Regions from separate parts of the Geobacillus zalihae genome, predicted to be linked through region 2. Evidence: riboswitches for the same ligand, from Rfam matches in the RefSeq annotation. Region 2 holds a riboswitch; each other region holds the start of a gene.

Region 1 (2,260 bases), 1.3 Mb from region 2:
GGAAGCGGGCGTGCTTTCAGCTGGATCGATTTCATGTGGCGCGGGAGCTGCGTCAGTGTCTGTCCGGCCATCCGCGTTGGCGGGAGGTGCGGAAGAAGCTGGCGAAACAAGACGAAGAGGGGCTTCTCGTGGAGCTGAACAGCGCGGTCGGCACGTTGGAGGACGAAGCGAAAGAGAAGCAGATGGCTGCCATGATCCGCCGGATCGAGTCGATGCCGGGATGCATCCGGGACTATCGGGAGTGGCTGTCGGAGCAAGGGGTGGAGACGACCGGCATGCGTCCGATGGGCCACGCCGAGAGCGTGATGAGCCGGTTTGCGCATCGGGTGAAATCCCGCCGCAGCTGGAAAGACCAAGGGCTTCGGGCGTTTCTGAGGGCGATGGCGGCCCGAATCGACGGGATTTGGCGGAGAAATGGGCAGTTGGTGGAGGAAGAAGAGACCCGAACGGCGGCCTCGGCCTCAACAAAGTCCAAGCGGATCGAACAGGCCAAACGGAAGGCCGGACGGTTATGGGCAGATGTGGTGCGTCAGAATCTACCGTGTCTGCAGCGGTCATCCGGGACACCGATCCATCAAGCGTTGTCGGCGCTCCGGGATGGTGGTTGGGTGTAAAAAAATGGAATATCGTATCATCGCCTCAAGATGAGGGATGAGAGTCCGAAAGCGCTTACGATATGAATTCCTGAAAATGGTTCGCTAACTAGTGATTGACAACGCCCGTAGTGAACCGAAAAAATGTTCTCCACAAAGTCTTGACTGACTCTCGGATAAAAAAGATGTTGACACGCTTCGACAGACAATGATACAATCACATTCGTAGTCAATTGAATAGGCGATTGTTGCGCTCTTATCAAGAGAGGTGGAGGGATGTGCCCAATGAAGCCCGGCAACCGTCAGCGCATGTGCTGAAATGGTGCCAATTCACACAAAGCGGCCTGCTTTGAGAGATAAGAGACGGAATGGTGCACAATACCTTTCTGTTCTCTGCGGGCAGAAAGGTTTTCTTTTTGCGCTCTGCCGCTTGGGGAGGAAGGTGAAACGATGATTACACTCGAACAAGTGACGAAAATCTATCAAGCGGCCAACGGTTCGGTCACGGCAGTCGACAATGTGTCGCTTGAGATTCGCGAAGGAGAAATTTTCGGCATTATCGGCTACAGCGGCGCTGGGAAAAGCACGCTCATCCGCTTGCTCAATGGGCTCGAGAAGCCGACGAGCGGCCGGGTGGTCGTCGCCGGGCGCGATATGACGCGCGTGAAAGGGCGGGAGCTGCGCAAGGCGCGCCAAGAAATCGGGATGATTTTCCAGCATTTCAACTTGCTTTGGTCTCGCACAGTCAGGGAAAACATTGCCTTTCCGCTTGAAATTGCCGGCGTCCCGAAAGAGGAGCGGAACAAGCGGGTGGATGAATTGATCGAGCTTGTCGGCCTTTCCGGGCGCGAGGATGCCTACCCGTCGCAGCTGAGCGGCGGGCAAAAGCAGCGGGTCGGCATCGCCCGGGCGCTCGCCAACAACCCGAAAGTCTTGCTGTGCGACGAGGCGACATCGGCGTTGGACCCGCAGACGACCGATGCGATTTTGGACTTGCTCGTTGACATCAACAAGCGTCTCGGGCTGACGATTGTGCTGATCACCCATGAAATGCACGTCATCCGCAAAATTTGCGACCGCGTTGCGGTGATGGAAAGCGGCCGAATCGTCGAGCAAGGCGAAGTGCTGCATGTGTTCCGCAACCCGCAGCAACCGATTACGAAACGGTTCGTCAAGCAGCTGATCGAGCCTGAGGAGACGGAAGAGGCGATTTCCCATTTGTTTGGCCAATACCCGAGCGGGCTGATCGCGCAGCTGACGTTCGTCGGCGCGGCAGCCGGAAAGCCGCTCATCACCGAAGTGGTGCGTCAGTTTGCCGTCGATGTCAACATTTTGCAAGGGAAAATTTCGCAAACCCATCAAGGCGCCTATGGGGTGCTGTTCGTGCACCTCGACGGGGCGAGGGATGAAATCGACCGGGCGCTTGACTATATTCAACGCCAGCAGGTGGCGGTGGAGGTGATTCACGATGCTCGCTAACCTCCTGCCGAACGTGCAATGGGAGACGATGTGGGCGGCGACGGTCGAGACGCTGTATATGACGGGAGTGGCGGTGGCGGCCACTTTCGTCCTCGGAATCGTTCTTGGCTTGCTTCTATTTTTGACAGCGAAGGGCAACCTATGGGAAAACCGGTTTGTCAATACAGTGATTGCTGCGTTTGTGAACA
Region 2 (2,260 bases):
GGCGATCGACTTTCCATTCATTATGGAGCAGTTTCGTTGAAAACGACCATTCCCGTTCCATCGCTTACACCTCTTTCATGTGTTTGAACGCTTGCGCCAAGTCGGCGATTAAATCATCCGCATGTTCGATGCCGACCGAGAAGCGGAGCAGTCGGTTGCAGACGCCGTTTTGGATGCGGATTTCCTCTGGAATGTCCGCATGCGTCTGCGTCGCCGGGTACGTGATGAAGCTTTCAACTCCGCCTAAGCTTTCCGCGAACGTAATGAGGCGCAAGCTTTTTAAAAACCCGTTCACCCACTTTTCATCGGCAATCCGGAATGACAGCATCCCTCCTCGCCCTGGGTACAGGACGTCAGTCACATCTTCATGTTCGCGCAAAAAGGCGCTGATGCGCTTGGCGTTTTCTTCATGTTGACGCATCCGGAGAGCCAACGTTTTCATCCCGCGAATCAACAGCCACGAATCAAACGGTGACAACACCGCGCCGATGGCGTTCTGGTACTCGGCCAAGCGTTGACAGAGATCCTCGCCCTTGGCGACGACAAGGCCAGCCAGCACATCGTTATGGCCGCCTAAATATTTCGTGGCGCTGTGGATGACAATATCGGCGCCTTGTTCGATCGGGCGTTGAAGCACCGGTGTATAAAACGTGTTGTCAACGATCAACAAAAGCCCATGCCGTTTGGCAAGCGCGGAGACAGCGGCAATATCCGTCTCCTGCATCAATGGGTTCGTCGGCGTTTCCAAGAAAATGGCTTTCGTTTTTTCCGTTATCGTTTCTTCCACTGCATCGAGGTCAGCAAAGTCAACGTAATGAAACCCAAGACCGTACTTGCGCCAGCCGCGCTCAAACAGGCGGTACGTGCCGCCGTAAAGGTCGGCCGATACGAGAAACTCGTCTCCGCTCTCAAACAAGGCGAGCACCGTCTGAATGGCGGCCATGCCGGAGCTGAACGCATAGCCTTGGTCGCCGCCTTCCAGTCTCGCGATCGCTTCTTCGACGATTTTGCGCGTGGGGTTGCCGGTGCGGATGTAGTCAAACCCAGTCGACTCTCCGATGCCGGCATGGCGGTAGGCGGTCGAGAAATAGACGGGCGGGTTGACCGTCCCCGTCACCGTTTCGCTCCGGTTGCCAATTTGCGCTAACAACGTCTCCAGTTTCTCCATCTCATCTCTCTCCTTCTGCTGAAAATTCCATCATGGATCAACGGCCGACCATTTGACGCCCAACGAAGCGCCGCTGTCTGTCGGGCAGCGGCCGAGGGCCTTGATCCTCGACGCCCCTCGGTTGAGGGAGCGGCCGCTTGAGTAAATAAAAAAAGTCTTCTAAGAAGAAGACTTTTCCATACGCACATGGTCATGCTTCTTCTTATCTGCCGAATTGAATGCTCAATTCGCTGGATTTAGCACCTGGCCGCCGGGCGGCTGGTTGCTGAAGCTTCATTGGGCCAGTTCCCTCCGCTTCTCTTGATAAGAATGAGACGCGTATTCAATTTTTCTAATTTTAATAAAAAATGTAGCGCATTCCCCCCGTTTTTGCAAGCCATTTTTTTGTGAATGGCACGATTCGGCAAATTCGCAAAAAATTCGAGCCCTTCGTTAACATCTTTTGGCGCAAATATGTTACAATAACAGATGAACTTACGCTTTCATGGAGGATGGTCATGGCGACAGCAACAGGAACGATGCGCGACTGCAAGTTGTACAGCGGAGAGCTGCAAGAAGAAATCGAACTGCTCGTCTACTTGCCAAGCAATTTTTCGCCGCTTTACAAATATTCTTTATTAATCGCGCAAGATGGCAAAGATTATTTTATGTATGGAAAAATGAAAACCGTCATCGAAACGCTGATGGCAGAAGGAACAATCGACCGGACGATCGTCGTCGGCATCCCGTATCGGAACGTCAACGACCGCTACGAGAAATACCACCCGGAAGGCCGAAAGCACGAAGCATACCTTCGTTTTTTAGCCCATGAACTCGTCCCGTTTTTGGACCGCGAACTGCCGACATACCAAATGGGCAAAGGCCGGGCGCTGATCGGCGATTCGCTCGGCGGAACGGTGTCGCTTCTAGCCGGGTTGTTGTATCCGCATACATTTGGGAAAATCGCCATGCAGTCCCCCTATATCGATGACTCGGTATTGGCGCGCATCCGCTCATTCCGCGATCCATCGCTCCTTTCGCTTTACCATTCTGTTGGCACAGAGGAAACAGCGGTGAAAACGACGGATGGCCATGTGCGCGATTTTATCACCC
Region 3 (2,260 bases), 450 kb from region 2:
TCCCACTTTCACTTCGTTTCGAAGTGGGAGACTTCTTTCGGAAAGATGTTAAACTCGGTCATTGGGATGCGAAAAAGCAAGAAAATGTGATGGACAATCCGAAATTCCAGAACAAAAAGCTGCGCCAAGCCATGGCGTACGCCATCAACAACCAAGAAGTGGCTGATCACTTGTACCACGGCTTGCGCTTCCCGGCGACCACGCTGATCCCGCCGTCGTTCCCGGGATACCATGACAGCTCGATCAAAGGGTACACGTATAATCCGGAAAAAGCAAAACAGCTGCTTGATGAGGCCGGCTATAAAGATGTGGACGGCGACGGCTTGCGCGAAGATCCGAACGGCAAAAAGTTTACGATCAACTTTTTGGCGATGAGCGGCGGCGATATTGCCGAGCCGTTGGCGAAGTTTTACATGCAATGCTGGAAAGACGTTGGCTTGGATGTCCAATTGGTGGACGGCCGTCTGGCGGAGTTCAACTCGTTCTATGACATGGTTGAAAAAGATGACCCGAAAGTGGATGTTTACGCTGCCGCTTGGGCAACGGGAACGGACGTCGACCCGTACGGTCTGTACGGCCGCAACGTCATGTTCAACTACTCGCGTTGGGTGAACGAGAAAAATGATGAGCTGCTGGAAAAAGGCCATTCCGAGCAGGCGTTTGACAAGGAGTATCGCCGGAAAATTTACAGCGAGTGGCAAAAGCTAATGAACGAAGAAGTGCCGGTCATCCCAACGTTGTATCGTTCCGCCATCTATGCGGTCAACAACCGTGTCGCCAACTTTACGGTTGACCCGAGCTCGAAGCTGACGTGGAAAGATGTCGGCGTCACGTCCGAGCAACCAGAAGTGGCGGAATAAACAAAAAAGCGATTGCTTCTATGGGATTCGATATGGTAACATGAAAGACAAATGATCATACGTCTTATCAAGAGTGGGCGAGAGAACGGGCTTGATGACCCCACAGCAACCTGCCGCCGGCAAGGTGCTAACACCCGCAAAGCGGTCTCGCTTTGGATGATAAGAACGGCTGCCCCCTTTCGCATCATTCCGAGGCGAAAGGGGTTTTTGTCGATAGGGGGTGAAGGGGGAAATAGTGAAGAGGGACATGTCGATCCGAGCTTGCATGGCCGCTCATCTCCGTGCCGCTGCGTTCGCCGTTCATGTCATGCGCTGCGTGCAGGCGGAGCTGATTCGGTTTGACCCTGAAGCGGCGGTTTATGTCGACCGCGGGGGCGGATATACCCACTTGTATGGGAAAGCGCAAGGGACAACCTTTTCAGTGTTGTTGACCGACAGCGAGGCGGACGAATGGAAGGCGGACGGACCGTACGCCCTTGATCGCTACATATGGACAGAGCTTGGGAAAAAAGGGGTTTTTCCAATGCGGATGACGCCGTATTTACAAGCTGTATGGTTAATGGAGTCATAGAAAGGAAGAGGACGAATGGCAGTCAAAAAATTTGAGCATGTCGGCATTCAAGTGAAGGACATCGAGACATCGAAAGCGTTTTATCAAAACGTCGTCGGCCTGGAGCTGCTCGACGAAATGATTCATACGAACGGAACGATGAAATTGGCGTTTTTAGGGATTGACGGCTCGATCGTCGTCGAGCTGATCGAAGGATACAACCCGGATTTGCCGACGGAAGGAAAAGTGCACCACGTGGCGTTTACGGTCGAAGGCATCGAGCAGGAAAAAGAACGGCTTCAGTCGCTCGGCGTCCCGCTAGTGTGGGATGAAATTACAACGCTCCCAAACGGGGCGAAATACTTATTTTTCCTTGGCCCGGACGGCGAATGGATCGAGTTTTACGAGCCGGCGCAATGAACGAAGGGGAAGGCGGCCATCGGTATGGCCGCCTTTTGCCGTGCAAGAAGGAAAATAGGGAGTGCACCGCGTATAGGTAAAGGGGAGAGGAGGAGAACAGATGGAGCCGCAAGTTATCCACGCCATTCAAGACGACTACCCGGATGAATTTGCCTGGTGCTATGGCTGCGGACGGCTGAATGAGCAAGGCCATCATTTCCGCACCGGCTGGGACGGAGACAAAACGGTGACCGTCTATACGCCGCGCCCGGAACATACGGCGATCCCTGGGTTTGTGTACGGCGGGCTGATCGCCTCGCTCATCGACTGCCATGGCACCGGGTCGGCGGCGCTCGCCTTGCATCGGAAAAACGGCCATGAGCCGGGAAGCGGGGAAACGCCGCCGCGCTTTGTCACCGCGTCGCTTCACGTCGACTTTGTCAAGCCGACG

The links. Region 2 has a riboswitch for S-adenosylmethionine ahead of QWV57_RS04245 (methionine biosynthesis PLP-dependent protein). Riboswitches for the same ligand answer to the same signal wherever they lie in the genome.
Region 1: it holds a riboswitch for S-adenosylmethionine, as region 2 does, so the genes downstream of both, QWV57_RS15245 (methionine ABC transporter ATP-binding protein) here and QWV57_RS04245 (methionine biosynthesis PLP-dependent protein) in region 2, are expected to answer to the same signal.
Region 3: it holds a riboswitch for S-adenosylmethionine, as region 2 does, so the genes downstream of both, QWV57_RS06535 (hypothetical protein) here and QWV57_RS04245 (methionine biosynthesis PLP-dependent protein) in region 2, are expected to answer to the same signal.

Annotation. Positions count from the first base shown of each region.
Region 1 covers NZ_CP129217.1:3,008,834-3,011,093, reverse strand. The annotation lists gene QWV57_RS15250 (ISLre2-like element ISGsp3 family transposase) at 1-614, shown strand, start outside; SAM riboswitch class I at 847-956, shown strand; gene QWV57_RS15245 (methionine ABC transporter ATP-binding protein) at 1,044-2,072, shown strand; gene QWV57_RS15240 (methionine ABC transporter permease) at 2,062-2,260, shown strand, end outside.
Region 2 covers NZ_CP129217.1:815,423-817,682, reverse strand. The annotation lists gene metC (cystathionine beta-lyase) at 1-61, opposite strand, end outside; gene QWV57_RS04245 (methionine biosynthesis PLP-dependent protein) at 65-1,168, opposite strand; SAM riboswitch class I at 1,368-1,478, opposite strand; gene QWV57_RS04240 (GTNG_0744 family esterase) at 1,666-2,260, shown strand, end outside.
Region 3 covers NZ_CP129217.1:1,266,330-1,268,589, forward strand. The annotation lists partial or broken gene QWV57_RS06530 (ABC transporter substrate-binding protein) at 51-860, shown strand; SAM riboswitch class I at 922-1,026, shown strand; gene QWV57_RS06535 (hypothetical protein) at 1,108-1,431, shown strand; gene QWV57_RS06540 (VOC family protein) at 1,447-1,830, shown strand; gene QWV57_RS06545 (PaaI family thioesterase) at 1,931-2,260, shown strand, end outside.